3 regions of the Paenarthrobacter sp. NPDC091711 genome follow, and region 2 is predicted to be linked to each of the others. Evidence: riboswitches for the same ligand, from Rfam matches in the RefSeq annotation. Region 2 holds a riboswitch; each other region holds the start of a gene.

Region 1 (10,472 bases), on a different contig from region 2:
TGCCTGCCATGTCGAAGCTGGTCACTAGCTCGCCGACTTGCGGGTCCACGGCTTCGATACCAGCCTCGGAAAGGAGTTGGGCCACGCGGCGGTAGACCACGAACAGCTCCTCGTACTTGACGCTGCCCAGACCGTTAAGGATCGGGACCACCCGTGCGCCGTGGGCGGAGAGGCCATCCGGGATCTCGGCGAGGAGGTCCTTGACCAGCAGTTCGGCCAGTTCATCCGCCGTCGGGATGTTCGTCTCGGCAATGCCGGGTTCGCCATGGATGCCCATGCCCACGGCCATACGCCCCTCGGGAACGGAGAAGAGCGGGTGGTCCGCGCCCGGGAGGGTGCAGCCTGTGAAAGCGACACCGAAGGAGCGCGTACGGTCATTGGCGCGTTCGGCGATCTCCACCACAGCGTCCATGGAGTAGCCGGCCTCGGCAGCAGCGGCAGCGACCTTGAAAACTGTCAGGTCCCCAGCGATCCCGCGACGCTTGTGCTTCTCGGCCAGGGGAGCGGAGGAAATGTCATCGGTGACCGCGATGCTGCGGCAATCGATGCCCTCGGCGCGGAGCTTGTCCTGGGCCTGCGTGAAGTGCAGGACATCGCCAGCGTAGTTACCGTAGCCCAGGAGTAGGCCGCCACCGTTGTCCGCGGCCTTGGCCACGTTGTAGACCTGCTGTGCCGAGGGGGAAGCGAACAGGTTGCCCATCGCCGCGCCGTGCGCCAGACCCTGGCCCACCAAGCCGGCGAAGGCCGGGTAGTGGCCGGAGCCGCCACCGATCACCAAGGCGACCGAGTCCGGCGTCGAAAGCGTGCTACGGGCAACACCGCCGGAGACGCGCCGGACCCACCGGCCGTGCGATGCGACGAAGCCTTCGATCATTTCATCAGCGAAGGCTGAGGGCTCGTTGTAGAGGCGGGTCATGGGCTATCTCCTGGGCTGTACTGAAAAGTGTGAGGTGGTGGTTGTGCCCTCCCTGATGGAAGGGCACAACCTGCTTGTGGTGTTTACGGCTCCGCGTGCTGCCCGGCCCCTTGGGGGTCCAGCGCCTCGGCAGGCGTACCGGCTGACGCCTTGCCCTGCTTGCTGAGCGTCACCATGAGGATGGAGGAGAGCAACATGAAGCCGCCGACGACGAACATGGGCACCGTGTAGCCGCCCGTCAGGTCCTTGAGCCAACCGGTGATGTAACCGGCGCTGAAGCCTGCCAGGTTGCCCACTGTGTTGATCAGTGCGATGCCTGCTGCTGCGGCTGCGCCGGTGAGGAACTGCGTGGGGACGGTCCAGAAGTTCGGCAGGGCCGCGAAGATGGACATGGCCGTGATGGTGATGACAGCGATGGTTGCTGCGGGGGAGCCGGCGAACAGTGCCAGCGGGATGCTGATGCCGCCGATGAGGGCCGGGAGGGCGATGTGCCAGGTCTTGACGCCGCGCTTGGTGGCGTCCTTGGACCAGAAGTACAGGGCAAAGGCTGCCGGCAGGTACGGAATAGCCGTGATGAGGCCCTTCTGGAATACATCGAACTTGGTGCCGTAGAGGCCTTCGAAGCCCGCGATGATGGTGGGCAGGAAGAAGCCCAGCGCGTAGAGGCCGTAGATGAAGCCGAAGTAGATCAGGGAGAGCATCCAGACGCGGCCGTTGCCGAATACCGTGCGAACGCTGACGTGCTTGTTGGTGGCGGCGGTTTCCTTCTTTTCCTTTTCAAGGGCGCCGGTCAGCCAGGTCTTTTCCTCGGTGGTGAGCCACTTGGCCTTGGAGGGGTTGTCTGCCAGGTAGAACCAGGCGACGATCCCGACGATGATCGCGGGGATGGCGACGCCGAAGAACATGAACCGCCAGCCCTCAAGCCCGAAGAATACGCCGTGCTGCTGGATCAAAGCGCCTGCGAGGGGAGCGCCGATCACCGTGGTGAGGGGCTGTGCCAAGTAGAAGAGGGCCAGGATCTTGCTGCGGTGCTTCGACGGCACCCAGAGGCTCAGGAAGAGGATGGCGCCGGGGAAGAAGCCAGCTTCTGCCACACCCAGGATGAAGCGCAGGATGTAGAGCTGCTCAACGTTGCCAACCCAGGTGAAGAGCAAGGACACGATGCCCCAGCTGACCATGATGCGGGCCAGCCAGCGGCGGGCGCCGAACTTGTGGAGGGCAAGGTTGCTGGGGATCTCCAGCAGGATATAGCCGATGAAGAAGACGCCGGAGGCGAAGCCGAACTGCGCCGCAGAGAGGGCGAGGTCGTTGTTCATGCCGTTGGGGCCGGCGAACGAGATGGCGGTGCGGTCCAGATAGTTGATGAAGAACATCAGGGCGACGAACGGCACCAGCCGGATTGCCACCTTCTTAATTGCGGATTTCTCGACCACCGATTGTGTGGTGTCCACATTGACTCCTAGATGTTGGTGTCCCTGCGGATCCTGCACTGGATGCGCCGGGCTGGTTCGTGGCATTGCCGGCGGGGATCCGGCGATGGCGAAGCTTGTGATTTAAACCATAGGACTGGATTCTAAATTGGTCAACCGGTTGACGAGTTTAAGTTTTGTCTCCGCAGTTAGAGGCAGCTGAGATTGGTCATCCGGTTGCTACGCTGTGAGGGTGTCAGCGAACTCAGCCGCAGCAGCGGCCCACATGACGGCAGCGCTTGTCCCCATGGAGCAAGGCTCCGTTGTGTCCGAAGTAGCCGAGCGTCTCCTTGCCTACTTCACCAGCGGCGACATCGCCCCCGGCACCCGGCTTCCCGCAGAGCGGCAGCTGGCGGCTTCGCTCGGAGTCGGGCGCTCAGCCATCCGCGAGGCACTGGCCGCCTTGGAAATCCTGGGCATCGTTATTGTTCGGCCGGGTTCGGGAACATACCTGCGCGACGGCGTCTCCGAACTCTTGCCTCGAACGCTCAGCTGGGGACTCATGCTGGGGGAGCCGCGGACCCGCGAACTGGTTGAACTGCGCAGCGGGCTGGAAGTTCAGGCTGTGGAGTTGGCCGCGCTCAGGGTCACCGACGAGGCCCTGGAGCGAATGAGGGCCGACTTGGACGTCATGGAGAAGAACCTCGACGACCTCGCAGCCTTCGTGGAAGCCGATGCAGCCTTCCACCGTGAGATCGCGGCTGCTTCCGGCAACATGGTTCTGGAGGAACTCCTCCAGAGCATTCGCTCGCTGCTGAGGATTTGGGTGGACCGGGCACTGACCGATGAGGGCCATGCCGAGGCAGCCCTGCGCGAACACACTGCAATCTTCGAGGCACTCGTGGCCCGTGACGCTTCCGAAGTTTCCCAGAGCATGCGCTCGCACATGGCTACGGCTTCACGGCGCCTGCTGGCGGGGTTCGACGCAGCCCAGTAAATCTCCCGCGAGATGGCACTTAATACCAATGTCTGAGCCAAACATTGGCATCAAATGCCACCTCGCGGGCCGCTTGGACGTGGTGGCGGGATTCGAACCCGCGTGCGCTGCTTTGCAGGCAGCTCCCTGGCCTCTCGGGTACACCACGCTTTAACGACAGTAGGGGCCCGGCATGGACAGCTTCAACGTTCATTGCCCCCTCTTTCGCAGGGCTACGAAGCGTTGCCGCAGGTTGCTGTCCATGACCTGAACGAGGCCCTAATGCGACTCAATGCGAAGCAGGGTGGTCCGCTCAGTGGCTCTGGTCTGCTCCTCGACGAGACGCTTCACGTCCCTGTGCCGCCAGCTTTGAAACTCCCGCAGCAAGAAGCAGCGTCAGGATGGCAGCAGCCATGTGCGTGTAGAGCAGCAGATGAACGTTGCCTCCACTGGCGGCAGCCCCAGCGGGTATGTCCGTCAGCGCCTGGCCGCCGTGCAGGTGGTCCAAGAACCCTGTTCCCGGGAAGTAGCCTCCAAAAGCGTCGAATCCCCAGTGCAGCAACTGCTGGGCCACCCCGGACACCAGTAGCAAGAGCAGGGGCCCGCGGATCCAACGGGACATGACTTGTGCAGCCAAAGCACCCATGGCGGCGAAGGCCACGAGGACAGGGACGGCCGGAACGCTGCCGCCAGCCACCATATGCGCTGCCAGACCCAGAATCACAGCCACCGGCCCGGCTACCCAAGCCCACTTGTCCTGCACAGGAGTTGCGCTCATTGCCGTCCTTCCCTCCCCACAGGCTAAGTGGAAGAGGGCGGCTGGAAAAGGGGTCGGGAAATCTAGGCAAGCAAGGTGTTGACCAAGCGGGCCGCAACCTTCGCGGTCCTGGAATCAATGTCGAACTCCGGGTTCAGCTCGGCGACGTCCACATGGAGGAGTTTCCCGCTCGCAGCCACCTGGCGGCAGATCGCGCTGATCACCGGCAAAGGCACGCCATACGCGGCAGGCGCGCTCACCCCGGGAGCCACCGAGGCCGGCATCACGTCAAGGTCGATGGTCAGGTACAGCACATCCACGCCCGCCAGGAAGTCAGCGACGAAAACCTCTGATGCCTCGGGCGAGCACAGTTCATCGAGCAGGTACTTCACGCCCAGCCGGTTGGCGGTGTCGAAGAGCGTTCGGGTGTTGTTCGGCTCAGAAATTCCGACGACGGCGTACTGCAGTTCGCGCCCAGCCGCAGCTTCCGCGTTGGCCATCTGCAGGAACGGCGTACCCGAGCTCGGCCTCGGCTCATCGCGCAGGTCAAAGTGGGCGTCCAGGTTCAGCACACCCAGCCGCTTGCCGCGCACCGCTTCAGAGCCGGCCACGCCGAGGTAGCTGGCGAACGCGGTCTCGTGGCCTCCGCCAAGCACCACAGTGAGGTTTCCGGCGTCGAGCAGTCCCGATATGGCGCGTCCGGCGCGCTCTTGGCCCGCTTCCAGTGAGTCGTCCTCCACCACCACATCACCGGCGTCGAACACGTCACGGTCAAGGTGGAACGCCAGCGGACCCAGCGCCGACCGGATGGCGGCCGGAGCCTTGGCCGCGCCTACACGGCCCTTGTTACGGAGGACGCCGGCGTCGCTGCAGAAACCAAGCACGACGGCGGGACGCGCACCTTCTGAGGCGGCTGCGGACGTGTGCGGGGTGATGGCCTGCCACCAGCGGCGGTGCTCAGCGCCGTCCCCATCAAAACGGCCGGTCCACGGGGTGGGCGTGACGTCGACGGTGGGGGCACTGGTTTCCATGCTTCAAGCACACCCCAACACGCCGGCGAAAACCAGCGATTCCATGGAGGGAGTGTCTGAAACCCCGGACATCCCCTCGCGGAGGAGTGTTACTTGACGCCCAGCAGCTCTTCCACGGTACCGATGCCGAAGAACAGCAGGAAGGCGGCAGCCACAGCCCACATGAGCGGGTGGACTTCTCGGGCGCGGCCCTGGAAGGTGCGGATGAGGACGAAGGAGATGAAGCCTGCGCCGAGGCCGTTGGCAATCGAGTAGGTGAACGGCATCAGGGCGATGGTCAGGAACGCGGGAATTCCAACGCCCCAGTCCTGCCAGTCGATCTTGCCCACCTGGGAGACCATCATGAAGCCCACCACCACCAGGGCGGGGGCAACGGCTTCAAAGGGAACCAGGTTGATCAGCGGCGTGAAGAACATGGCCACCAGGAAGAGCGCGCCGGTGACAATCGAGGCGAGCCCGGTCCGTGCGCCTTCGCCGATTCCTGCGCCGGACTCCACAAAGATCTGGTTGGAGGAAACAGAGGCTCCACCGCCCACGATCGCTCCCAGCGCGTCCACCTGGAGAACGCGGTCCACGTTGGGGATGTTCCCGTCCTCATCCACGGTTCCGGCCTCGTTGGCCAGGCCCACCATGGTGCCCATGGCGTCGAAGAAGATGCTGAGGAGGATCACGAAAGCCAACAAAGCTGCAGCGATGAAACCTAGGTGCTCGAAGGCGCCAAACGGATTGGCTTTGCCGATCAGGGACAGGTCCGGTGCGCCCCATTCGCTGAGCTTGGGCGCCACCAAAGACCAGCCGCGGGGGTTGACGTTGGTGCCATCAAAGCTCGGGCCAATGTGGAGCGTGAACTCGAGGATCGCGGCCAGGGCCGTGGAAACTACGATGCCGATCAGGATGGCGCCGCGGACCTTGCGGACCACCAGGGCGATGGTCAGGATTAGGCCCACAGCAAACACAAGGGTAGGCCAGCCCAAGAGCTTGCCGTCCACGCCCAAACCGAGGGGAACAGTGGTGCCGGCGGCGTCGGGGATGCGGCGCACGAATCCGGCGTTGACCAGGCCGATCAGTGCAATGAAGAGGCCAATGCCCACAACGATCGCCGTTTTGAGGGCTTCCGGCACCGCCTTAAACACGGCAGTGCGGAATCCCGTGAGCACCAGGATGAGCATGGTGACACCGGACAGCACCACCAGGCCCATCATGTCCGGCCATGTCAGACCGGGGTGCGAGGCAACGGTGACCGCGACGAACGCGTTGACGCCCAGGCCTGTTGCCACCGCGAAGGGGTGCTTGGCCCAGGCGCCCATGAGGATAGTCAGGATGCCGGCCACGAACGCCGTGGTGGCTGCCACGGCGGTGAAGCCCAGTGACGCGCCGCTTGAGTCGGGCCCGGAGAGGATCAGCGGGTTCAACACCACGATGTAGCTCATGGCGAAGAAGGTCGCGAAGCCGCCACGGATTTCCCGCGAATAGGTGGATCCGCGTTCGGAGATCTTGAAGTAGCGGTCTACTGCAGAACCTTGTTTCAGCATGAAGGTCTCCGGGGATCGAGGGGAGTTTGCTCTCAAATCCTATGTTGTCCGGTGCGGGCCATCCCAACGATTCGCCTAGTCTGTAAGGAAGCCAACACTAGGAGAAACCGCCCCATGCGTACCATCCGCCCGCTTCTGGCCGCCGTCGTCGCTGCTCTTGCTTTTGCTTCCGCCCTGCTGTTTTCCGCGGCGCCGGCGTCCGCGCACGACGTCGCCGAATCAACCACGCCAGCCAACGGTGCCAGCGTGGCGGAAGTTCCGGCGTCGGTCTCCATTACGTTCAACAACCGCCCCCTCGCCATCGGTTCCGGTGTAACCGTGACGGCCGGAGGCGAGAACTGGGCAGACGGTCCCGTGGAAATTATCGACAACCAGGCCGTTCAGAAGCTTCGCGAGGGCGCCCCCGCAGGTGAGTTCACGGTGGTATGGCGCGTTGTCAGCTCCGATTCACACCCCATTGAGGGCACCTTCACCTTCACAGCCGCCGCGGGAGGCTCGACGACGGCGAGTGGTACGGCAGGTGCCTCGCCGACGGCGTCAGCTTCGTCAGCCGCGGTTCCCACCGCGGGTACCGCCGCGCCCGGCACGGCCAGCAATAATGAGCCGGCCGAGGACGCCTCGCAGCCCTTCCCGTGGAGCATCGTTGGGCTGGCTGTTGTAGCTGTGGGTCTCGTTATTTATCTCGCCGTTACCGCAAGGAAGAAATTGGCGGCTTCTAACGACGCGGATGCGGATACTCCCGCGGAATAGCGCGGTTTTCTACGTAGCTGCGAATATCTCGAATCGGTTACCGCGACACGCCGGACGCCCACTTCCCGTTACTTAAATGTGACTTCGGGGGAATCATCGCGTACGGTAGTACCTGTGCCTGTTCCACGTAGCGGGCACTTCCGGCCTGATTGCCTAGCTCTGCCGCAGTCCGGAATCCGTTCGCAGACAAACCTACGGCAGAGACGGGGAACCCAATTTAGGCCGCTTTCGAGCGTGCCTTGGGGTGAAGTCACGAAGCTTCCGCTGAACAGCGGGGGATAGTGGCCGGGTGACTCCCATCCGAATCCGACAGCTAACCTCGCAGGCATCGGGAGAGGCTCTTTCATGTCTTCACGCATTCTTCGCGGCCGTCGTAAGGCGGACAGCGTACGTCCTAATCCGTTCATCTCCATCTCGAAGGCAGTGGCCAGCAACGCTTCCGGCGCTGGCCGTCAGGCAGCTGTTATCGCAGCTGCCTCGGGCCTCGTTTTGACCGGTTCCATTGCTGCTCACGCAGCTGAGACCCCGGTTCAGCGCGATTCCAGCCCCGCAACGGTCGCCGAGACCGTATCCGAGGCACCCACCAAGGTTGTTACCGCCCTGTCGACGGCTACCGTCAACTTCGAGCGTCCCGCCGTTGCTTCCGTAGCAGCTCCGGTCATCGAAAAGCCGGCTCCTGTTGTTGAGGCTCCCGTAGCCAAGAAGGCAGCTGTGACCACCGCTGCTGCAACAGCTCCCGTCGCCGCTCAGGCTGCGGTTGCTGCTGCTCCCGTGGCTGCCGCACCGGTTGCCGCTGCTCCTGTAGCTGCTGCCCCCGCCGCTGGCGGAGTCAACGCAGCCATGGTTGCTTCGGCTTACGCACAGATCGGCATCTTCCAGGACTGCACCGCCATGGTTGAAAAGGCCCTTGGCTCCGCAGGCATCCCGGTAGGCGACCTCGGTCCCATGCAGTTCATGAACTACGGCAAGGTCGTTAGCGATCCCCAGCCCGGTGACATGATCGTCCAGTCCGGCCACGTTGCCATCTACATCGGCAACGGACAGGCCATCAGCGGCGGCATCAACGGCAACCAGACGGGCATCCACCCGATCAGCTGGTTGACCGCAACGGGTCCCCTGACCTACGTACGCGCTGGCGCATAAAGCCTCACGCTTAGTTCAAAGGCCGGTACCTCTTCGGAGGTACCGGCCTTTGGCGTTAAGTTCTGTTCGGAAAAGTTCAGCGCGTTATGTCCGACGCCGGATGGCGCGCCTGAGCGGCGGGGGCTGGCTGGGCTTGGCTGGCTTGGCTGGTGGGTGCTGCTAGGCGATGGCGATGCCGGGACCCGGCGGCAGGGCAACCTTTGAAGAGATCGCCTGGCCCACTGCCTTGGCTTGCCGCAGCACTTCCTTGGGAGACGGTGTAATGAGGTCTCCGACACCCACAAGGTGCATGCCGACGGCCCGCATGGCCGCGGCAAGATTCTGGCCTACCGCTATGCCAAGTTCGGCAAGCATGCGCCGCAACTGGCTTTGGGCGCAGCGCGTTACTACTACGTGGTCTGCCAGGAGAACACCGTGGGCCGTGTGGACCGCCCATTGGCGGGGACTTGATTCGAGGGGGCCGGATGCGTGGAGCCCGGTCCTCAGGCCCGCTGTGGTCATGCTGGCCACCAGGCCATATCCGATCTGCCGGGAGGGATCTGACCCCAGGAAATCAAGGCGCACGGCACGTGTGGTGTTGCGAACGTCCAAGTGATGGTTGGTGGCGTAGTTGCGCAGGTGGCGGAGGATTTCGTTGCGTTCCTGCATTGCTGCGGGATCGGCGGAGTCAGTGCGTTGAAGCATGCCTGTGTGGACGGACGGTCCTGGAGCGGACAACGCTCCGAACCCGTCCACAACGATTGAACCCACGCCGTAACGGCTGAGTTCGCTGGCAACTGCCAAGCCGGACAGGCCGGCTCCGATGACCACGGTGGTGGTGCGTTCCGTGGCGGAATCAGGCGTGAGTGACACTGCTTGGTTCCTCCTTGACGTGTGTGCCTTACGGCAGCGCGTGGGATCGCGTCCGAGTTCCCCAAGCGGCCGCAAATAAATGGCCGGGGCGTGTGTTGTGAGACACCCTCGCCGGCCATTCGGTGACTCGAACACTACCGAACTTTTTCGGCCATGGATAGCCTCTTAGGCGGCGCGTTTTGTCTGTTCGTCGGGAGCGCAATATCGACGGCCGGGAACCGAGCCCTGACCGTTATGCACATAGCCCAATGTCGTCTTGATTCGCCACTGCTGACCGAGAATAGTGAGCATTGGGAGCAGGAATTTTTAGAGTTTCTCCTGCCCCGGCCATTGACAATGGAACAGTCAGAGAGTTCTACGCCGGGAACCTCTGGCAGAATAGCCGGAACATCAAGCAGCAGGTGGAGAGGCAGGCCCCCATGGACCAGCACGGTAGACACAGTGAAGAGCCACAGGACGGCCAGGACCAGGTTGTGGAACCAGGTGGCATCGTGGTCGGAGTGGACGGTTCAGAGCACGGTCAGTGCGCCTTGGTCTGGGCTGCACGGGAGGCGGAACGCCGTCAGCTTCCGCTGCATATTGTCACGGCTTACTCCGTGCCCATTTTCGCGGCCTCCGGCTTGGACGGTGGCTACGCAACAGTTGACGATTCCGTCATACGCGAGGGCGCGGACGCAATCGTTCGCCAAGCCCTGGACAAAGTCTCCGGATACGCCATCGACGTTGATGCATCCGTGGAAAACGGCGATGCCGCTGGTGTCCTGTTGGATCTTTCCGAGGATGCTGCGCTGCTGGTCTTCGGTAGCAGGGGACGCGGCGGGTTCGTCGGACGTCTGCTGGGCTCGGTGAGCAGTGCCCTGCCCGCACACGCCAAATGCCCCACGGTGACGGTCCCGCTCTACTGCGCCGACAGGCTGGGCGAGAACACCGAGGACAAACACATCAAGGCCGAGCACGCCAAGTCCGGTCCGCGGACCGTGGAAAATGTGGTTGTGGTAGGCGTTGACGGCTCCGAACAAGCTCGCGTTGCCGTGCTCGAGGCTGCCGAGCAAGCCCAGCGCATGGGCGCCAAGCTCCGGGTTATCTGCGCTGTTCCTCAATACAGC
Region 2 (10,472 bases):
TGGTCTCGCAACTGAATCCCGGTTCCGGCAGCGCTCCCCAGCCCGTTGCCCCTGCTGGAACCACCCCCGCGCCGGTACCTGTCCCCGAAGCGCCGCAGCAAGGTCCTGCCACTGTTCAACCCGAGCCCGCGCCGGCCGCACCCGGCAGTCCTGCCGTTGCCGATCCTCAGCCGCAGCCCGGCGTCGAACCGTCGCAGCGCACACCCAAGGCGCCGTCGCACCAGGAGCCCGGACACGGCGTCATCCCCACGCCTCCGGCGTTGCCCGTGACCCCGCCGGGGATCGACCCCTCCGCGATCGATCCTGCAAAGGTCGATCCTTCAAAGCTTGGCCCCTCGGGCATACCTGTGCCGGTTCCGTCGGAGCTGATTCCCGAACTCCCCGCCAGGCCCTAACCGCCACCCCGCGAGTTGGCACTTGGTGACAATGTTTACGCCAAACATTGTCACTAAGTGCCAACTCGGCGCGCGTTAAACCACGACGGCGGGGTGCGGCTTCTCGTGGAAGCCGCACCCCGCCGCGAGAGGTCCTCGCTACGCGGAAACCAGCGTGTGCCAGTCGGTAACCAGGGGCAGGTTGTGCGCCTCGGAAACGGAGTGGTGTGCCACGTGGCCTGCAGCGATGTTGAGGCCTGAAGCCAGTGCGGGGTCACGGTCGAAGGCGGCCTTGACGCCCAGGTTGGCCAGGGCCACGGCGTAGCGCAGGGTGACGTTGGTCAGTGCGTACGTGGAGGTGTTCGGAACAGCGCCAGGCATGTTGGCAACGCAGTAGAAGATCGAGTTGTGGACCTTGTACGTCGGTTCCTGGTGGGTGGTGGGGTGCGTGTCCTCGAAGCAGCCGCCCTGGTCCACTGCGATGTCCACCAGGACCGAGCCCGGCTTCATGCGGGCAACCAGATCGTTGGTGACCAGCTTGGGTGCTTTGGCGCCCGGGATCAGGACGGAGCCGATCACGAGATCTGCGTCGATAACTGACTTCTCGATCTCGTAGGCGTTGGAGGCAACGGTCTTCAGGCGGCCCTGGTAGAGGGCATCGAGTTCGCGCAGCCGGTTGATGTTGATGTCCATGATGGTGACATCAGCACCGAGACCCAGCGCCATGGCAGCGGCATTGGTTCCCGCAACGCCGGCGCCGAGGACAACAACCTTGGCCGGACGGACGCCCGGTACGCCGCCCAGAAGGACGCCCTTGCCGCCGGCCGGAGCCATCAGCGAGGAAGCGCCCACAACTACGGAGAGGCGGCCCGCGACCTCGGACATCGGGGCGAGCAGGGGAAGGGTGCGGCCTTCCTGTACGGTTTCGTAGGCGATGGCCGTGACGCCTGAGTTGATGAGCTCTGCGGTGAGCTCGGGCTCTGCGGCGAGGTGCAGGTAGGTGAAGAGGATCAGGCCCTTGCGGAAGCGGTGGTACTCGGCCGCGATGGGTTCCTTGACCTTCATGACCATGTCCGCGCGGCCCCAGACGTCGTCGGCTTCGTTGACGATTTCGGCGCCGGCGATCGAGTATTCCTCGTCGGTGATGCCCGAGCCGAGGCCTGCGCCGCGCTCAACCAGAACGGTGTGTCCGTGGGTGCGGAACTCGTGGACGCCGGCGGCCGTGATGGCTACGCGGAACTCGTTGTTCTTGATTTCTTTGGGGACACCGATGATCATCTGTGGGCTCCATCGTTAGCGGCCTCTTCGGCCGAAAAGTGTGTTGCGGGCTGTGATTCCAGAATAAATCCGGCTGTGAGGCAGGCGACATGGACTCAGGACCGCCCACAGACGCAAACCCTGTGAATACAAGGATCTTGGCCGGGTGAGCTCGACATTTGTCGAGCACTGAAGCGTCAAGTGTCGCCTGCTGTTGGTACGCTTTGGAGGATGCAGCAGGACGTGGAACAGATCGTTGAACGGGTGGCCTTGAAGCTGGGCCGCGGGCTGTCCCTGGAAGACCTCGACGGCGTTCTGCTCGCCTACAGCTCCAATCAATCCCACGCCGACCGGGTCCGCGTGAACTTCCTTCTGAGCAAGCGGGTTCCCAGCGACGTCAGCGCCTGGCAGCTTGCTCACGGCATCTCCACTGCCGTGCGTCCCGTGGTGGTTCCCGCCAACGACGAACTCGGCATGTTGGGCCGCGTCTGCGTGCCACTCCTGGTCCGGGGCTTCCGTGTGGGGTACTTGTGGGTGCAGCTGGACCTTGAAGAACAGAGTGCGACGGCGATACTCGCCGAGCTGCCCGGCGTGCGTGACGAGCTGGATCTGTTGGCGGGCTTGCTCCTGGATTCCAACACGGCCGAATCGGAGTTTCGGAGAAGGCGTGAGCAGGAGTTCCTGTCAGCCTGCGGCGGCGAATCGAACGCCGTGGCCGCTGTGGCAGGCTGGAAGGAAATCCAAGGCCGCGGTCCGTGGCAACTGGTGACCATCCTCGACCCCGACGGCGCGAGGTCCGACGTCGACCCCATTGCCGCTACCCTGACGCATCGATCTGCGGCACTGCAGTCCACCATCGGCGTCAACGCGGCCCTGTTCAGCGCGGGAACGGAGACGCATTCGGTGGTCCTGTTCCGCGAGTCGGGCGGCCGGGCGGACCACGCCCAGGTGCTGGTGCACTACCAACTGGAGCTCGCGAAACGCGCAGGCCGCAAGGTGGACAGGGTGATCCTGGGAATCAGTGAGCCCTTCCAAGTCATCCGGCAGGTATCGGGCGCCTATCGGCAATCCAAGGTTGCTGCGCAAGCTGCATCGGTGGATCAGCCCCTGGGGGAGCTCGTGGATAGCCGGGCTGTTGGTGTGTATCAACTTTTTGATCGTCTGGTGGCACCGGGCGGGTGGGATGACACGGGATCGGTGCATTTCCGGGCACTTGAGGATCACGATAAGAACGGTGAGCTCCTGCCTGTCCTGGAACTGCTCTATGACAACGACGGCTCAGTTCAGGATGTCGCCGCCAAGCTTCACCTCCACAGGAGCAGCATTTACAACCGGCTCGGGCGGATCCGCCAGCTCATCGGTGCTGATCCGTTGAGTGGCGCGATCCGGCTCGAATTGCATGCCGCACTGAAGGCGCGCCGCTGGGCAGGGCGGCCGCGCATCTAAGGCCCTAAGCTCGCCCACATTACTACCGACTTAAACACCAGGAGGCGAGCACCCGGCCGGGTGCCCGCCTCCTCTTGTAAGTGCTCTGAAGGTATGTGGCGTTGCCTTAGGAGCGCCGCAAACGCTGACAACTCCAGCGTCCCATCCGCCGACGGAACGTGGCAGTCCGGCTGCTGCTGCAGTACCGGCTATGCCACCCCACGTGGGTGGAGGTTCGGGGCAGGCGCGTGCTCAACCGAGGACCTTCTGTGCCGCATCCAGGATGTCCTGAAGCGCCGACTCACTGGTTTGCGGTGCCGATGCGGCGGTCGGCTTTCCCGGCTTCGGCTTGGACGTCGGCGTTGCAGTATCCGTGGGCGTCGGAGTCGGTGTGGGAGTGCCAGTGGGGGTCGGCGTTGGCGTGGGAGTGACGGTTGGTGTCGGCGCAGGCGGTGTGGTGATGGTATCCGAGGGCACCTCGCTCGGCGCGGGTGCCGGCTGGCTGGGGGCGGGGGTGGCCGCACCGGGAACAGACGGGACTGCGGACGGCGCTGCTGACGGAACCCATACCGGGTCAGCGAGCGAAACTTGAGGGGTGGGAGCCGACGACGCCGGCACTGCCTCGGGTGCCTGGGCGACCGTCGCGGGCTGGCCGGCTTCCGAGGTCGCACTTGCCCCTGATGGCGTCGAGGCTGATGGAGATGACGCCGTGGTGTAGGAAGCCTTGGGCCCGGGCGACGCCGAACCTGAGCTGCGAGCATGGCCCCCGCTGGCTTCCTGCGCAGGGGTTTCCTGGCCGAAGAACGGAAGATCAAGGGCCGGTCCCAAAGCACCGGCTGTCAGTACCAGGCCAAAGGCGCCTGCGACCACGGCCATGCGCTGGCTCATGTGTTTGACCGAGGCTGCTTTTCGCAGGACGGTTTGTGGTTCACGACTAATAGAGGACGTGGAGCCGAAGCCGGACTTGGTGGGTGCAGCTGCCTGCTTCCGGGCATCCTTACGGCTTGCCAGCGATGCCGAGGCTGTTGCAGCAGCGGCAACCTGCGCCGGGGACTTGCCGCGCGGGGACTCAGCGGGTTCCGGCGTGCTCGCGGTTTCATCGAGGGCAGAGACCACGGGGATGGCCGCAGTTACGGGTTCCTGTGGTGCAGGCTGCACCAATGGAATAGCTGCCGTTGCGGGTTCCCGGGAGCTGTCATCCCGCGAATCTGCTTTCATGCCCGGCGGCACGATGGGAATGGCAGCAGTAGGGGGTCCCGGTGTGGTGGACTTCGGAGCTGCCGATGACTCAGGCGCAATCACAGCCTGAGCAGCGCGCTCACGTTCGGCCGCACGAAGTTCCGCACGTGTTGCGGGGGTCGCGATGGTGGGCGTGGCCGCCTTGGCGGGCTCCGGCGTCGTGCTTGTGCCTTCCAAATTTTCGGGGCGTGCCGGGTTCTGCGGCGAATCGGCGGAATCCGCCGGTGTGTTGTCAAGGAATCCGCTGGGTTGGGCCCGACGGCGTCCGGTTGGCTTGGTGCGCCCGTCCTCAGTGTGGGGGCGGCGCGGCTGATCCATGGTTGGGGACATGGTGGTTGCCTCTCAACGCCTTCGAGGTTAGCTGTCGGGTTCGGACGAGGCCGTCCGGCCGCCTGAGCGGCTTCACCCCAAGGACTTGGATACCAAGCCCGGGAACTCTGGGTCCCCCGCCTCTGCCGCGGGTCTGGCGGATCCCGGATTGCGGCAGAGCTCGGCGTCAATCCGGAAGCGGCCCAGCGGAGATATGGGTCGCCTTACGACGGTACATGAGCTGGAAAGTAAAGTCACATTAATGTAACGGGCGGTAGGCCTGACCAAGCGACAGGGTTCTATGACTTAGGCTTCGGGGCCGGTGCTGGAGCCGGCAACTCATGCTGAATCTTCTGGATCTGCACGGCCTGGTGTGTTTCCGGACGGAAGATTTCGTCGGCCACTCCCAGCATTCCGCCGGTGGCTCCGCGACGAACGTTCCCACGGTTGTTGTGCCGTGAGGACCAGTACCAAAGTCCCGCCACCAGGGCCGGGACGCCAAGTACCGCCGCCAACACGAGCAAGATATCCATGGCCTAACACTAGCTTCGCGCTGCACCGGCAGGTAGACATTGTCTATGGACCTGCCTGTGATGCCACCCGTCTCGCCCATGCTCGCCAAATCTGTTCCGACCATCCCTGATGTTGGGCATTACGAGCCCAAGTGGGACGGATTCCGGACCATCGTCTTCAAAGACGGTGATGAGATCATTCTGGGAAGCCGCAACGAGAAGCCGATGACGCGCTACTTCCCGGAAGTGGTTGAGGCGCTGCGAAAGAACCTTCCGGACAAATGCGTGCTCGACGGCGAGATCGTCCTGATCGAGGGCAATCGGCTCGAATTCGAGGTGCTTCAGCAGCGGATTCATCCCGCCGACAGCCGGGTGAGGATGCTCGCTGAGAAGACTCCGGCGTCCATGGTTGCGTTCGACATCCTTGCCCTTGGCGAGGAGAACCTGATGGCCAAACCGTTCTCCGAGCGCCGTGGCATCCTGGAACGCGCGCTCGCCAAAGCCGAGCCCCCTGTCTATGTGACTCCTGCGGTGAACGATCTTGAACGGGCGCAGGAGTGGTTCGTGCAGTTGGAAGGGGCGGGACTGGACGGCGTGCTATCCAAGCCGCTCGATGGCGCCTACCAGCCCAACAAGCGCGTGATGTTCAAGACGAAGCACGAGCGCACGGCGGATTGCGTCGTGGCGGGATTCCGCTGGCATAAGACCGCGAAAGTTGTGGGCTCAATGCTGCTTGGCCTCCACGATGACACCGGCCGCCTGCATCATGTGGGAGTGGTGGCATCGTTCCCCATGGCTAAGCGGGAGGCCTTGGTGGCAGAGCTTGAGCCGTACCAGATTGAACTCGGCGAGCACCCGTGGGGTGAGTGGGCCAAACAGGACGAGACTGCCGGAGGTTCGCGCATGCCCGGCGCCCAAAGCCGGTGGAGCGGGGGCAAGGATTTCTCCTTCGTACCCCTTCGCCCCGAACTCGTGATCGAAGTGGCGTACGACTATATGGAGGGGGACAGGTTCCGGCACACCACGCAGTTCCGCAGGTGGCGGCCGGACAGGACCCCTGAGAGCTGCACGTACTCTCAGTTGGAAGAGCCCGCTGCGTACGATCTCGGGGAGATCCTGAAGCTGCCCAACGCCTAGAACGTTGCGAACCCGCTGCTACGTCGCTGGCCAGCAACGTAACAGCGGGTTGGCAGCGGAGTTACTCCTCGTGCCCTTGGTCGCTGCTCATGCTGCCTTCCGCGGGCGGGGTTTCGCCCGGAGGCACTCCGCCGCCGGGCTCCAACCCTGTGACGTTGCCGTCCAGCGGGTCCGGGTTGGCGGAAGCTGCGGGGTCCTCGTCTTCGTCCTGGCGCATATCGGGATCGTCGTGGATGCTATCGGCATCAGAGGTCGTGTCGTAGGGTCCTGTGGCGCCCGTGGCACCGAAGCCCTGGGTCTCTTCATTCGAGTCTTTGTCAGTCACGATCAGCCCTTTCGTAAGCAAACTTACTAATACGCTTGCTTCGTCAGCCTAGCCGGGACCAGCCCACCCGACAAGCGGCACCCAAACCAGGCGCCGGCGTCGTGCTTCAGTGCTTAGCGGTGGGGAGTCGTGGCAGTGACGAAGCTCCGGATGGCATCCGCCACAGCCTTCGGTCTCATGTGTTGCGCCACGTGCCCGACGCCCGGAATCTCCACCAAACGCCCCTGCGCCACTGTCCTGGACAACCGCAGCGACCAATCCGGGCCCGCCACCTGATCGCGGCTACCGCGCAGCACCAGCACCGGCACGCCGACGCCCGCCAGCCGCTCTTCCGTCCGGTACGCCATCATGGCGCGAAGCTCGGCGAGATACCAGCGCGGCCCACACCGAAAGTAGTCCGAGGTGACGATCCAGTTGGACGACGGGCTCTCGCGGAGCAGCCCGTCCAGGAGTAGCGCCAGGGACTGCCGGCCAATGTTCTTGTGCCGCGAGTCCACTACCGGCCCCATCAGGACCAACTGCCTGATCTGCTCCGGAGAATGCAAAGCTGCTTCAATGGCGAACTGCGCTCCCATGGAATGACCCACCAACACATAGGAATCGATGCCACACGACGTGAGGGCTTCGGCTATGAATACGCCGTACTCCTCCACGGAGAGCTGATGGCCGGGCTTGGGCGTCCCGCCGAATCCGGGCAGGTCCAGCGAGTACGTCGGCGCGCTCGCAGCCAGGACTGCGTGCAGCCGCGCCATGTAGCGGTGGGATACGCCAATCCCATGGATCAAGATGTACGCGGGCTCGTTCCGGGGTTCAGCGGCCGGTTCAGGCGCGGGCGTGCCCTCTGCCCAGAGGATCCGTCCGGTCAGTCCCGCAGCGTGGACGTCAGCAGAACGCAAACCTGGGGTCTTGCCTGGCGCGCTCACGGGTTGACCAAACGCTGCAGGAACACCGGGGCGCCAGGTCCGCGCACTTCATCCCGACCGATCGGCCGCCCGGAAACCGCCAGCAGCAGGGCGATGGCGGTCCCCTCAACTGCCGGGCCAGTGCCGTGGTGGAACGGGGTGTCAGTGGCTACCAGGCTCCAGCCCTCCGCGATCTCCTTGCCGCCACCCATTTTGGTGGTGGTCCTGACCTGGTAGTTGAGTGCGGTGGCTACATGCTCGGCGGGGTAGTCGCGGCGGATGCCCAGCGGGCGCCTGATGTCCTCGCCATGAACGAAGGCCTCAACCAGGCGGGTGGCCAGGCTCGCCGGCGGGGTGGAGGTCCGCGAAAGCACAGCCCGCAGCCCGTTCAACGTCTGCGCGGGGTCAGCGGTTTTTTCGCGCCCGACCCCTACGGCGTTATCCCGGTCAAAGTCCATGCGGGAAGCAATCATCCGGCGAATGAAGGTCACCCGCGTGGTCTTGGCACTGTCAATCACATGGGCCAGGACGTCATGAATATCCCACCCGGCACACAGCGACGGGGTGTGCCATTGCTCGGCCGGCAGCGGCTCCAGATCCTGCAACAGGGCACGGCGTTCGTGGTGCACCACGGGCCAGACAATCGACGGGGAACGTGAAGGCATACCGCTATTCAACAGCATGCCCGGTTTTGGGGAGCTTAGGGTGTCGCGTCGTTCTCTTCCGCGTGGCTGTCAGCTTCCTCAGCATCGGCCTGCTTCTTCTTCTGTTTTTCCAGCCAAGCCATGATGGCAGCCTGCCGGATCCTTCGATGCGTTCCGCGGTACTCCACCGGGATTTCGCCGCGATCTGTCATGTTGCGCAGATAGGTGTGGGAGATGCCCGCGAGCTCCGCGGCCTGCGAGGTGGTGAGCATTTCCTCCACGCTGCTGACCGTCACGGTTTCGCCTCGGCTCAGTCTGGCCAAGAGGTCGACGACGGCGTCCCTCGCCTCGTTCGGCAGGCGGTGGACCGTGCCGTCCACGAACACGGTGATGTCGTTGCTGTCCTGGAGGGAGCGCGCCAGATTCCGGGCGTCGTCGGGGGGAAGGCCGGCTGTTGCGCGGGGAGCTATCAATGCCATGGCAGAAGCCTAGCCTGATGCCCGCCCGTGTCCGGCGTGCCCCGTGTTCCTGAGCTAGCGCGGCGGATTTCGGGGGTTCCCTGCTGAACATGCCGTGCGCACGGCACTGCTGGCAGGGAACCCCCGTAGTGGCCACGAGAAACTACTCCGCGTCCAGGTCCGTCTCCAGCAGCTTCACCAGTGCGTCCAGCGCAGCGTCGGCACCGTCGCCCTCGGCCCGCAGCACAACAACGTCGCCCTTAGCGGCGCCGAGCGTCATGAGCGAAAGGATGCTGGCGGCGTCGAGCGCGTCATCGGCGGGTTCGCCTTGCATGGCAATGGTGACCTCCACGGGCTGCTCGCCGGCTGCCTCGGCGAACAAGGCGGCGGGGCGGGCATGCAGGCCGGAGCGGCTGGCGATGGTGGCTGTGCGTTCGGGCATGGATTTCTCCTAAAAGTCGGAAGCGAAAAGTTAGAGGCCGAGTTCTTCGAGGACGGGGAGTTTGGCGCGCACCCAATCGCGGGCCTCAAGGGCGCTGGGAGCGGAGAGCGCCAGAGTAGCCAGTTCCTGCGCCTGCTCCAGCGTCACCGTTTTCAGGACGGTCCCGACGGCGGCCAGGGAGCGTGCGGTCATGGACAGTGTGGTGACGCCCAGTCCGGTCAGTACGACGGCGAGGGCCGGGTCAGCGGCTGCCTCACCACAGACGCCCACGGGCTTGGGGTCGCCTTCGCGGCCGGAGCCTTCCTGTGCCGCGCCTTCCACGGTGAGCTGCACGAGACGGAGAACGGCGGGCTGCCACGGTGTGTTGAGTTCGGCGAGGGGTCCGAGCTGACGGTCGGCGGCCATGGCGTACTGGGTGAGGTCGTTGGTGCCCAGGGAGGCGAACCCGACTTCGCGCAGGACGGTGGCGGCAGTCAACGCAGCAGAGGGAACTTCCACCATCACGCCCGGCGTCTGGATTCCGGCGGCAGCGCAGAGGGAGGCGAAGCGGCCGGCTTCGGCAGCGGTGGAGATCATGGGAGCCATGACCCACACGTCGGCGTCGGATTCCGAGGCTGCCCGCGCGATGGCTTCGAGCTGGCGCTCCAACACACCGGGCGTGGTGAAGTCGGTGCGGTAGCCGCGAACGCCCAGTGCAGGGTTGGGTTCGGTGGCATCGGTGAGGAACGGCAGGGGCTTATCGGCGCCGGCATCCAGGGTACGGAGGACAACCTTCTTGCCCGGGAACGCATCAAACACGGCCTTGTAGGCTGCGGCTTGCTCGTCCACAGAGGGCTCGGTGTCCCGTTCCAGGAAGCAGAACTCGGTGCGGAACAGACCAACACCCTGGGCGCCCAAAGCGGCAGCTGCCACGGCGTCCTTGGCGCCGCCAACGTTGGCGAGAAGCGGCACCAGGTGGCCGTCCGCCGTCGTGCCGTTGCCGTCGAATTCGGCGAGCGTCGCGGAGGTTTCCGCCCACGCCGTCGCTGCAGCGCGCTGCTCCTCAGAGGGTGAAACAGCGACGAACCCAGCCGCGCCGTCCACGTAGACCTCGGAGCCGTCGGCCACGGAGTCAACGCCGTGCGCGGCAACAACAGCGGGCAAACCGAGCGAGCGGGCAATGATGGCCGTGTGCGACTGCGGGCCGCCGCCGGAAGTCACCAGTGCCAGGACCACCGCGGGATTCAGCGTCGCAGTATCGGCCGGGGCGAGGTCTTCGGCCACCAGGATGAAGGGCGTGTCCGAGGCAGGAATACCGGGAGCAGGGACGCCACGGAGCTCGGCCACAATGCGGGCGCGGACATCCAGGACATCGGTGGCGCGCTCGGCCATATAGCCGCCCAGGTTGTGCAGCATTTCGGAGACGGACGCGCCGGCTTCCCAAATGGCCCGCTCGGCAGAGGAACCGG
Region 3 (10,472 bases), on a different contig from region 2:
CTGGGCATGGCCCGCGACGAAGAAACCCTGGACATCATCACCTACGCCGAGCGCCTCCCCGAGGACCTCACCGGCCGCCAGATCTTCGTCCTTGACCCCATGCTTGCTACTGGTGGCACCCTGCGTGAGGCCATCAAGTTCCTCTTCAAGCGTGGCGCCTCGGACGTGACGTGCATCTGCCTGCTGGCCGCTCCGGAGGGATTGTCCAAGCTGGAAGAAGAGCTTTCCGACGCCAACGTGAAGATCGTCCTGGCCTCGATTGACGAGAAGCTCAACGAGAAGTCGTACATCGTGCCTGGCCTGGGCGACGCCGGAGACCGCCTCTACGGCGTAGCGGGTTAAGAAAGCCCCCTACCGGTTTTCATCGGGCTTCGTTAGCCTGTGGCGCATGGACTGGAAACTTGAACTGGTGTTTGTCCCTGTCTCCGACGTCGACCGCGCGAAGGATTTCTACGTCAACAAGGTTGGTTTCAACGCCGATTTCGATGAGCGTCCCATGGACGGCATCCGCTTCGTGCAGCTGACACCGCCGGGCTCGGCGTGCTCCATCGCTATCGGGGAGGGTCTCAGTGACGCCCCTCCCGGAACAGCGCCAAGCCTCCAAGTGGTGGTGGCGGACATCAACAAGGCACATGAGCAACTCAAGGCCAACGGCGTGGACGTCAGCGATATCGACGTCCAGGATTGGGGTCACTTCGTCTATTTCGCGGACCCTGACGGCAATAAATGGGCGGTGCAGTACCTCCCGCAGCGGCCCAACGGCTAAGTCACACTTCGGCACCACCCCATGAGCGTGCGGCAGGATGGAACCATGAGCCATCCTGCCGATCCCGCCGCCCACACTGGACCCGCTGCCCAATCCTCAGTGCTGACCGTCCGTGCCGTTCTCTTCGACATGGACGGCACACTGGTGGATTCGACGGCGATAGTTGAGCAAGTGTGGCTCGAGTTCAGCCAGCGGTACGGCCTGGATTTTGACGAGATCCTGCGCACTTCCCACGGCGTCCAAGCCGGGGATACTGTTCGCCGGTACGCGCCGGCCGGTGCAGATTTTGAGGCTTTGACCGCTGAGCTCGGCCAGATGGAGCGTTCCCGGACCGATGGGGTGATCGCCCTTCCCGGGGCCGAGGCCCTCCTGGCGGGACTTCCTGATGAGGCCATCGCCTTGGTCACCTCCGCGGACCGGATCCTTGCGGAGATCCGTATGCAGGCGGCGGGGCTCGCCATGCCATCCACCGCGGTCACCGCCGAGTCAGTCACCCGCGGAAAGCCGCACCCGGAGGGCTATCTTAAGGCGGCGGCGCTCCTGGGAGCCGACCCTGCCGACGTCGTGGTTTTCGAGGACGCGCCTGCCGGTATTGCGGCGGCCCGTGCAGCGGGGATGCGGACCGTTGTGGTGGGCAAGGCCGCTGCCACGCACAATGCGGAACTGGAACCGGGTATGTGGCGGATCCCGGATTACTCGGCAGTGACGGTCACCGCAGTGAAGGACGACGACGGCGGGCACCTCCTGACGCTCACCCTCTAATTGCGCTGGGCTGCTGAGGCAACGCGTCGCTCACTTTCTTCCCAACCCATTTCAGGCTGTTCCAAGCGCTGAACCGGGCGTAGGCTGTGCGCATGTCTGCGATGCCGGAGGCGTACGGTGCTGCATTGGAGCGGGCCATGGTCCACGCCGGTGACTGGCTGGCGTCTGTTCCCACACGTTCCGTCCGCCCTTCCACTGACGCCGACCAGGTAGCCGAGAGCATCCTGGCGCGTCTCCCCGACGGGGCCACTGATGCGGCAGAAGTTGTTGATGAGCTCGCCGCACTTGCTGAACCCGGACTCATGGCGATCCAGTCCGGGCGATTCTTTGGGTGGGTCATGGGCGGAACACTGCCCGCTGCCATGGCCGCCGATTGGCTGGTCTCCGCCTGGGACCAGAACACCGGGCTCCGGTTCGCCACCCCTGCGGCTGCAGCCATCGAGGAATCTGCCGCTGCCTGGCTTCTGGACCTCCTTCACCTGCCCTCAACAGCCGACGTCGGATTCACCACGGGCGCCACCACGGCGAATTTCGTAGGGCTGGCGGCAGGTCGTCAGTACCTGATGGACGAGGCAGGCTGGGACCTCCAAGCCCTTGGCCTCAGTGGAGCACCGCGCATCACAACCTTCGCAGGCCGGGAACGGCACGCCGCAGTGGATCTGGCGTTGCGATACCTCGGCTTGGGCGCCTGCGTTCCGGTAGATGCCGACGACGAAGGCCGGATCTTCCCCGATGCCCTGGCCCAGGCGATGGATCAGCAACCCGGCCCATCGTTGGTTTGCCTGCAAGCGGGCAACCTCCACTCCGGGGCCTTTGACCCCATGGAGGAAGCCATAGCCGTGGCCCATGATCGTGGAGCGTGGGTCCACGTGGACGGCGCCTTTGGTTTGTGGGCCGCTGTGAGCCCGACGCTGCGTGCCCGGTTGGCCGGTGTGGAGGATGCCGATTCGTGGGCAACGGACGCGCATAAAACCCTCAACGTCCCCTACGACTGTGGGCTGGCCATCGTGGCGCGCCCGGAAGCCTTGCGGCGCGCCTTCAGCGTGCACACGAGCTATCTCATTGCCACGGATGCCGGACCGGGGGACCCCTTCGAGAAGGTCCCGGAAATGTCGCGCCGTGCTCGTGGCATTCCGGTGTGGGCCGCACTCAGGCAACTGGGCCGGGACGGCGTGATCTCCATGGTGGAGCGTCTGGCGGCGAACGCCCGTGCCTTGGCTGAAGGGCTGTCCGCGATCCCTGGCGTGGAGGTGCTCAACGACGTCGTGTTCACGCAGGTTTCGGTGAGCTTCGGCAGCGACGATCGCACGCACCGTGTCACCCAGCGCCTCATGGCGGAGGGGGCTGTGTGGATGTCCGGTTCGTCGTGGCGCGGCCGGGAAATCCTGCGCATCTCGGTGAGCAACTGGACCACTGATGCCGGTGATGTCGCCGCGTCCATTGCTGCGGTGCGTGGTGCTGTGAAGGCCGAACCGGAGGCGTAGCGTTCCAGGCGGTGGACAGCGCCGGAGGTCAGCACCGCTGAGCTCCGCGGCCCAGCTCGGCGCGTAGCCCGTCGATGGGGATTGTCCCGCGGTGCAGCTTCCTTGTCAGTTTCGCCAGCCTTTTGAGGTCGGTCAGGAGGGTGCGTACGACGTCGATGCCCGAGTCGGGATCGTCGGTCCAGTCGAGGGGGACCTCATGAATGCGCAGAGCACAGCGTTCGGCGATGATCAGGAGCTCGGTATCAAAGAACCATGCGTCATCGCCGGTGTGGGGGAGCAACTGATGGGCGACATCGGCACGTATGGCCTTGAAGCCGCACTCCGCATCGGAGAAGCGTGCACCGGTGAGCACGCGCAGCAGAAAATTGTATGCGCGCGCAACGACGTCACGGCGGTGGCTGAATCTCCCCTGCGAACCTCTTGCCAGCCGCGTGCCGACGGCGAGGTCCGAGTGGCCGGAGATCAGTGGGGCCAGAAGGGGTGCCACGGCCGAAAGGTCGAGGGACAAGTCCAGGTCCACGTACGCAAGCAGGGGAGACGGAGAGGAAAGCCAGACCCGGCGGAGCGAGTTTCCGCGGCCCCTTAGATCCAGATGGACCACCTTGATCTCCGGGAGTTCCCTCGCCAGACGTTCGGCGATCCTCAGGGTGCTGTCCGTGCTGGCGTTATCCGCCACAGTGATCCGGAAGGTGTGCGGCAACGTGTCCATGAGGTGCCCGTGGAGCCTGCGCAACTGCTCTTCCAGGCGGGCTTCCTGATTGGACACGGGGATGGCGATGTCCAGGACGGGAACCGGCGCGCGTGTGTCCACGGGGGAGCGCTGCAGCTGCTGGTGGAGTACCGGCCGGGGATCTGTAAGCGTCATGCTTCCAGAATGGCGCCGCCGAATATGAGTGCTTTAGGCGGAAGCTGTGACCCCACTGTGAACCATGGGCCGTGCCTGTGAACCGGGGGAGCACCTGTGAAACGGCAAAAGCCGCGCCCGTTCCCGCCATCCGCTCCAGTGGGTACTGGTGCGAACGGCGGCAACGGGCGCGGCAATCAAGCAGTCTGGCTTAGTACCAGTTGTTGGCCAAGTGGAAGCCCAGAGCGGCGGACGGGGATCCGTAGCGCTCCTTGATGTAGTTCAGGCCCCACTTGATCTGGGTCTGGTAGTTGGTCTGCCAGTCAGCACCAGCTGAGGCCATCTTGCCGGCCGGCAGGGACTGGACGATTCCGTAGGCGCCGCTCGAAGCGTTCGTGGCAGTGGTCTTCCAGTTGGATTCCTTCTCCCACAGGGTGTTCAAGGCAGTCATCTCAGCTGCGCTCCAGCCGTAGTTGCCCAGGATGCTGAGTGCGTACGCCTTGGCAGCAGCGGGGTCGTCCACGGCTTTCGGGGCGGCAGCAGCAGCTGCAGCTTCCGCGGCGGCGGCGGCAGCAGCGGCGTCGGCGGCTTGCTTGGCAGCAGCGTCAGCGGCGGCCTTCTCAGCGGCCGCTTGGGCGGCGGCCTGGTCAGCGGCTGCCTTCTCGGCAGCGGCCTGCGCGGCTGCTGCCTGGTCAGCGGCAGCCTTCTCGGCGGCGGCCTTCTCAGCAGCTGCCTTGTCCGCGGCAGCCCGGTCGGTTGCGCCCTTGGCGGCGGCAGCATCCAGGGAAGCGGCGATTTCAGCTGACTTGTTGGTGCTGACCTGCGCGGCGGCCTGGGTCCCGGCAACGCGGCTCGCCTCAGGGAGGGTCAGTGCGGCGTTTGCGGCGGTTCCGAGCGATGCAACGCCCAGTGCGGCCGCTACGACACCGGCTACAACTGACATGCGGTGGCCGGACTTGCCCTGGCGGGCGGCGTTCTTGAGGACAGCTTGCGACTTGGTCAACGGTGCGTTGTGTTCGTCGCGGTGACGCGCGGAAGGGCGCGACTGATCGTTAAATTCAGACATGTGATTACCTCTCAGCGCCTGCGGAGTTAGCTGTCGGGTTCGGATGAGGTCATCCGGCCGCGCATCACGCTGCGGCTTCACCCCAAGGACCGGCAAAATGCCTGGGTCCGGAGACTCTGGGTCCCCCGTCTCTGCCTCGGAGAAAGAACGGACTCCGGGAAGTGGCAGAGCTCGGCGCATCCCGGATGTGGGCCTGCTTGGGGCGACCCACCCTTTCGACGGTACAGGAGGTTTCCCGAGAAGTCACATTTAGGTAACAGAGATCACGGCGCCGGTGAGTCGCCTTGCCGGATTCGTTATGCGAGTTCGCTGCCGACGGTGGGAAGCCGGAGGGCGAACTCGGTACGGCCCGGCCGTGAGGTCACTTCCACGGTGCCACCATGGGCGGCAACAATCGAATCCACAATGGACAAGCCGAGTCCGGAGGTGCCTTCGGAGCCTGACCTTGCGGCGTCAGCGCGGGCAAACCGGGAGAATATGCGGCCCTGAAAATCGTCCGGAATGCCCGGGCCATTGTCCGTCACGGTGACCACGGCGCTGCCATCAGCGGAGAGCATGACGCCCGTGACCACGGTGGTGCCGGGGTCCGTGTGTTTGCGCGCATTGGACAGAAGATTGGCCAGCATCTGGTGCAGTTGCGCTGCATCGCCGCGGACCGTCACAGGTTCATCGGGGAGCTGGAGCTGCCAGATGTGGTCCGGTGCCATCACTTTTTCGTCACTGACGGTTTCGATCACCAACTGGGTGAGGTCCACGTCCTCGACTTTCACGGGCTGGCCCTCGTCCAGCCTGGCCAACAACAGAAGATCCTCCACCAGGGTGGTCATGCGTTCGGATTGGCTTTGCACACGCGCCAAGGACCTCCTGCCGTCATCGGTGAAAGTCTCGGTCATCCTCAGCAACTCGGTATAGCCACGGATCGCGGTGAGCGGTGTGCGGAGTTCGTGCGATGCATCAGCGACGAACTGTCGCACCTTGGTTTCGCTTTCCTGCCGTGCCTCCAGTGCGTTGGAGACGTTGTTCAGCATCAGATTCAAAGCATGGCCGACGCTGCCCACTTCCGTTCCGGGATGAGCGGCCGACGCCGGTACGCGCACCGCTAGTGCCACCTCACCGGCGTCGAGAGGTAGGCGCGAAACCTTGGTGGCTACCTCGGAGAGCTGCTCCAGCGGCCGCATGGTCCGCCGGATAATCACGGTTCCCGCGAGTCCGATCAGCACCAATCCGCCCAACGAAACCAGCACCATGGTCCACACCAGGGAGGCCTCGGCGCTTTGCTTGTCCGCCAGAGGCAAACCTGTCACGATCACGTCGCCGTTGGTGTCCACTGCCACCAGCCTGTAATCGCCGTTGGACAGGGACCGATCCACGGGAAGGTTGTCCTTGGGGAGCGACAACAGGACTTGCTCGTCGGCTGCGGAGAGTGAAACGCGGTTTCCTTGGGCGTCGATCAGCCCGGAACTTCTCACGGTTGATCCATCGATCCTCGCATTGAGCGTACCCGCGGCCTGGCCGCGCGCTTCCAGCGGGTCAGGCCTTCCGGAGGGGTTCGTGGGAAAGTTCGACGGCGGCCTGCCGAAGTCATTCGCGCGGCTGGACGCCTGCTCCAATTGCCTGTCGAGCTGCTTGTTAAAAACCATGTCCATGGACGCGTAGCTGACCACGCCGACGGCTCCACAAATGGCGACCAACAGGGCCATTGCCACCAGGACCAGCCGGGTGCGCAAATGCCAGGTGGACGGGTTGAGCCAGCTGCGCTGTGAGTTTCCTGAGCTTCTGGCCACTCCTGAAAGCGTGCTCAACGCCTAGTCCGCTGGCTTGATGACGTATCCGGCGCCACGAATGGTGTGGATCATGGGCGGATGGTTGGCTTCGATCTTCTTGCGCAGGTAGGAGATGTATAGCTCCACAATGTTGGCCTGGCCACCGAAGTCGTAGTCCCACACGCGGTCAAGGATCTGGGCTTTGCTGACCACCCGTTTGGGGTTCTCCATGAGGTAGCGCAAAAGCTCAAACTGTGTGGCAGTGAGCGGGATGTCCTCGCCGGCCCGGGTGACTTCGCGGGTGTCCACGTTCAGGGTGAGATCACCCACCACAAGCTCGGCAGTGTCCATGGCGGCCACCCCGGAACGCTGGACAAGGCGGTGGAGGCGAAGGAGGACTTCTTCCATGCTGAACGGTTTGGTGACGTAGTCGTCACCACCGGCGGCGAGTCCAACGATCCGGTCCTGCACGGCATCCTTCGCCGTGAGGAACAGTGCCGGAACTTCCGGGGCGAAGGTGCGGATGCGGTTGAGGACTTCCACGCCGTCGAAGCCCGGGAGCATGACGTCCAGGACCAGCACGTCAGGGCGGAAGTCCTTTGCAAGCTTCACAGCCTCGGGACCGTCGCCGGCCACGGCCACGGACCACCCCGCCATCCGCAGGCCCATGCTCATGAGCTCGGCGAGGCTTGGTTCGTCGTCCACCACCAGGGCGCGGATCGGGGAACCGTCCGGGTGGGACAGCTGGGGGAGGTTGTTGGTCATGGAGTGCGAGGAGGCCATGGGACAACTCTCCGTTCTGCTGGTTAGCCAGCGCTTTGCCGGTCCTGTGAGGACGCTGTGAAGTCAACACTAGCGAGGAGGGAGAATCAGGACACCCTTTCCGCGGCTGTACTTGAGGCGACGTGGCGTCAGGTTCTACGGCTTGTAGCAGATTTTTCAGGAAAATTTGTTGGCGGAGGCTTTCCGCGATTGGACAACAAATGTTTCAGATCGTGAGATTCCGCTGCGCGGCGGTTCACGGGAAGGACGGTGCACATCATGCCCGATCCGCCGAATAATATTCACTTTCCGGCGAATATTTCTCTCTGCGACCGAATGAAATGCCATTCATTTATACCCTCGGCTGAATTGTGATTTGCGGCACAATAGACCTCTGTGTCTCAAAATGTGGACGGTTCGGCGCTTTGTTACTTGCGTGTTGCCATTGTTACGTTGCACACTTCCAATGTGAACAAGAACTCAACAGCACCTGCAGCCGCAGCAACCTGGCCCAGCACACCCGCTGGCCATGATGACCGCTGTTGTCGAATGCAAGCCTAACTTTCCACCCCAAGAAGTTTCAGGCATTCGCCCCCTAGCCCAGCGTTGGGCGCCCCTCCCCAAACTCATTGCGGGGACAACCAGCATTCGAAGCCGCGATGACGGCTATTCACTTTTGAGGTAAGCACTCCATGTCAGTTGCATCTGGATACGTCCACATCTCCGTCCGTAACGCCAACAAGGCCGCATCGAACGCAGGGCTTCGCCCCGGCTTCGGTAACCGCCCCGGATACTCTCCGGCACCGCAAGGGGCCGGTCAGCAGGCCCCCGGTTACGTACCGCAGGGCTACAACCCCAACTCCTACGGCCAGCTGCGCGCCGTCCCCACGGCAGAGCCGGCACCCATGACTGCCCCCACACCCGTGATTGCGCAGTCGGACAAGCTCCGCCCCGTTGCCAACGACAACGTGGCCCGCGGATTCGTCCTGTACATGGGTATTGACGAAGACACCGCAGCCGCGGCAGGAACGTCCATCGCCAAGCTCGCCCAGGAAATCCGGGCCTACGCACAGTCCCTCGTGACCGGCGCGGAGAGCTACGCCGCCGTCGCAGTTGCCCCCGCCGGGGCACCCGGCTCAGCACTCGACGTCGTGCGTTCCACCTTCGGCGACCCCACCGTCGCCGCACGCCAGCGCACCGAAGCTGCCCGCCCCGCGCCCCAGCAGGAATCCCGCCCCTCCGGCGTGCTGATTGACCTCGCACGCCGCGAAGTGCACCTCGACGGCGAATCCCTGAACCTGACGTTCAAGGAATTCGAACTCCTCAACTACCTCGTTGAAAACGGCACCCGCACCGTGGGCCGCGACGAGCTGCTTGAAGGCCTGTGGCGCAACGCCGAAGAGGTGCCCAACGAGCGCACCATCGACGTCCACATCCGGCGCCTCCGCTCCAAGCTCGGCCGCCTCGCCAACACTGTCCGCACGGTCCGCGGCCAGGGCTACCGTTTCTACGAGCACCCCGAAGTTATCGTTTGGGCCGCTCCGGAATACTCGATCTAAGCACCACGCAGCCCGGGAGGGTACTGGCCTCGGCGGAAGCCCGCGCTGCGTGGGGTCCTGACCCTCTTTGATCTGCCAACAGCCCTTGGGCAACCACATCAGGTTGACCAAGGGCTGTTCTCTTCCCAAAGAAGGTCAGGAGGCCCCGGGGGCCAGTCAGGAAGCCCGAGCAGCCTGCGGCGGATAGGGTTGGGTTATGAGTGACCATCACATTAAGCGCCTGGTGATCATGCGGCATGCCAAGGCTGATTGGCCTACGGGTGTGCCTGATCATGAGCGTCCCTTGGAGGAGCGCGGGCACCGGGAGGCTCCGCTGGCCGGTAAATGGTTGCTCCAGAACGGTGTGGTGCCTGATTTCATTCTGTGCTCGTCAGCATTGAGAACCCGCCAGACCTGCACGTGGGTATGCGACGAGTTGGGCGACAAAGCGCCCACCCCCAAACTTGAGGACGGCCTGTACTCTGCTTCGGCCAACCGCATGTTGACGGTCATCAACCATGTTCCGGACACCGTGACCACGCTGATGGTTATTTCGCATATGCCGGGCGTCCAGGATCTTGCCATGCACCTGGCCTCCCGCGACTCTGACCACGATGCCTACATGGATGCCGCAACCAGATACCCAACGAGTGCGTTGACGGTCCTGGAAACGGAAAAATCGTGGGCTGAGCTGGATGGGCAGGACGCCCGGCTGACGCACTTCACGGTTCCCCGCACATAGGTTCTGCGCCGGGCCGCGAACGCAGCTCCCGCGAACGCAGCTCCCTAGTGCGAGGTTTCAGGGTCTCCGTAGGCCAGCTGCGGCATGCACATGCAGCGGATCTCGAACACCGGCAGGCCTGCGGCTTCTTCGCCGTGCCCGGTGGCGATCAGGTGTTCGCCGTCGAACATGTACACCGGCAATTGCGGTGCCAGGTATTCGTTGTAGCGGCTGGGATAAACCCACTGACCACGGATGTCGAACGCCGGAAGTGCATAGGGGTCCCGCCGGTTATGGGCGCTCGGATAAAGTCCGTCGTCGATCATGACGTAGCTCACCAGGCCATACGTGTGATGGTGGTTCATGTCCGTGGGAAAGAGGATTGCTTCCACAGTGCGGGCCCCTTCGAGGAGTCGACGGCCGCGCTCCGGGCTGGCGCGGCGGCTAGGTAAGGTTAGCCTAAGCTAACAGATGCCCGGCCGTCGAATGTTCCACTGTGTGACGTTGATCGCCCCTGGTTATCCCTGGGGCAGGGGCAACTCTCCTGCCACCTCGCGAAGCATTCGAACGGCGATCCGGATATTGGGGCTGGCCGTCATGGTCTTCCGATACACCACGCCTACAGAACGTTGCTGGGCGGGGTTGATCACCGGAATGGCAACCACTCCGTCGGGAAGTGGAGGCCTGCCGAGTCGCGGAACCAGTGCCACCGCCACGCCTTGCTCCACCATGGCCACGTGGGTGGAAAAGTCGGGATCGTAAATGC

What was found. A riboswitch is a leader RNA that binds a small molecule or an ion and turns the genes downstream of it on or off. The one in region 2 is predicted to bind cyclic di-AMP.
Region 1: it holds a riboswitch for cyclic di-AMP, as region 2 does, so the genes downstream of both, ACIQH5_RS13950 (NlpC/P60 family protein) here and ACIQH5_RS07335 (hypothetical protein) in region 2, are expected to answer to the same signal.
Region 3: it holds a riboswitch for cyclic di-AMP, as region 2 does, so the genes downstream of both, ACIQH5_RS12740 (hypothetical protein) here and ACIQH5_RS07335 (hypothetical protein) in region 2, are expected to answer to the same signal.

The regions. Positions count from the first base shown of each region.
Region 1 is NZ_JBIVTF010000008.1:129,399-139,870, reverse strand. Features, by position in the region: gene ACIQH5_RS13990 (dihydroxyacetone kinase family protein) at 1-916, opposite strand, end outside; gene ACIQH5_RS13985 (MFS transporter) at 1,000-2,367, opposite strand; gene ACIQH5_RS13980 (FadR/GntR family transcriptional regulator) at 2,579-3,322, shown strand; tRNA gene ACIQH5_RS13975 (tRNA-Cys) at 3,397-3,470, opposite strand; gene ACIQH5_RS13970 (hypothetical protein) at 3,615-4,079, opposite strand; gene hutG (formimidoylglutamase) at 4,142-5,089, opposite strand; gene ACIQH5_RS13960 (NCS2 family permease) at 5,179-6,621, opposite strand; gene ACIQH5_RS13955 (copper resistance protein CopC) at 6,736-7,371, shown strand; cyclic di-AMP (ydaO/yuaA leader) riboswitch at 7,522-7,713, shown strand; gene ACIQH5_RS13950 (NlpC/P60 family protein) at 7,717-8,514, shown strand; gene ACIQH5_RS13945 (FAD-binding protein) at 8,674-9,366, opposite strand; gene ACIQH5_RS13940 (universal stress protein) at 9,786-10,472, shown strand, end outside.
Region 2 is NZ_JBIVTF010000003.1:321,044-331,515, forward strand. Features, by position in the region: gene ACIQH5_RS07320 (hypothetical protein) at 1-395, shown strand, start outside; gene ald (alanine dehydrogenase) at 534-1,652, opposite strand; gene ACIQH5_RS07330 (PucR family transcriptional regulator) at 1,863-3,077, shown strand; gene ACIQH5_RS07335 (hypothetical protein) at 3,309-4,625, opposite strand; cyclic di-AMP (ydaO/yuaA leader) riboswitch at 4,628-4,774, opposite strand; gene ACIQH5_RS07340 (hypothetical protein) at 4,904-5,137, opposite strand; gene ACIQH5_RS07345 (ATP-dependent DNA ligase) at 5,183-6,253, shown strand; gene ACIQH5_RS07350 (DUF6480 family protein) at 6,315-6,578, opposite strand; gene ACIQH5_RS07355 (alpha/beta fold hydrolase) at 6,692-7,501, opposite strand; gene ACIQH5_RS07360 (maleylpyruvate isomerase family mycothiol-dependent enzyme) at 7,498-8,163, opposite strand; gene ACIQH5_RS07365 (helix-turn-helix domain-containing protein) at 8,181-8,603, opposite strand; gene ACIQH5_RS07370 (HPr family phosphocarrier protein) at 8,746-9,024, opposite strand; gene ptsP (phosphoenolpyruvate--protein phosphotransferase) at 9,055-10,472, opposite strand, start outside.
Region 3 is NZ_JBIVTF010000007.1:102,577-113,048, forward strand. Features, by position in the region: gene upp (uracil phosphoribosyltransferase) at 1-342, shown strand, start outside; gene ACIQH5_RS12720 (VOC family protein) at 389-766, shown strand; gene ACIQH5_RS12725 (HAD-IA family hydrolase) at 812-1,528, shown strand; gene ACIQH5_RS12730 (pyridoxal phosphate-dependent decarboxylase family protein) at 1,621-3,012, shown strand; gene ACIQH5_RS12735 (glycosyltransferase) at 3,041-3,877, opposite strand; gene ACIQH5_RS12740 (hypothetical protein) at 4,068-4,922, opposite strand; cyclic di-AMP (ydaO/yuaA leader) riboswitch at 4,924-5,109, opposite strand; gene ACIQH5_RS12745 (ATP-binding protein) at 5,219-6,724, opposite strand; gene ACIQH5_RS12750 (response regulator transcription factor) at 6,728-7,468, opposite strand; gene ACIQH5_RS12755 (winged helix-turn-helix domain-containing protein) at 8,140-9,006, shown strand; gene ACIQH5_RS12760 (SixA phosphatase family protein) at 9,203-9,727, shown strand; gene ACIQH5_RS12765 (hypothetical protein) at 9,772-10,098, opposite strand; gene ACIQH5_RS12770 (LysR family transcriptional regulator) at 10,225-10,472, opposite strand, start outside.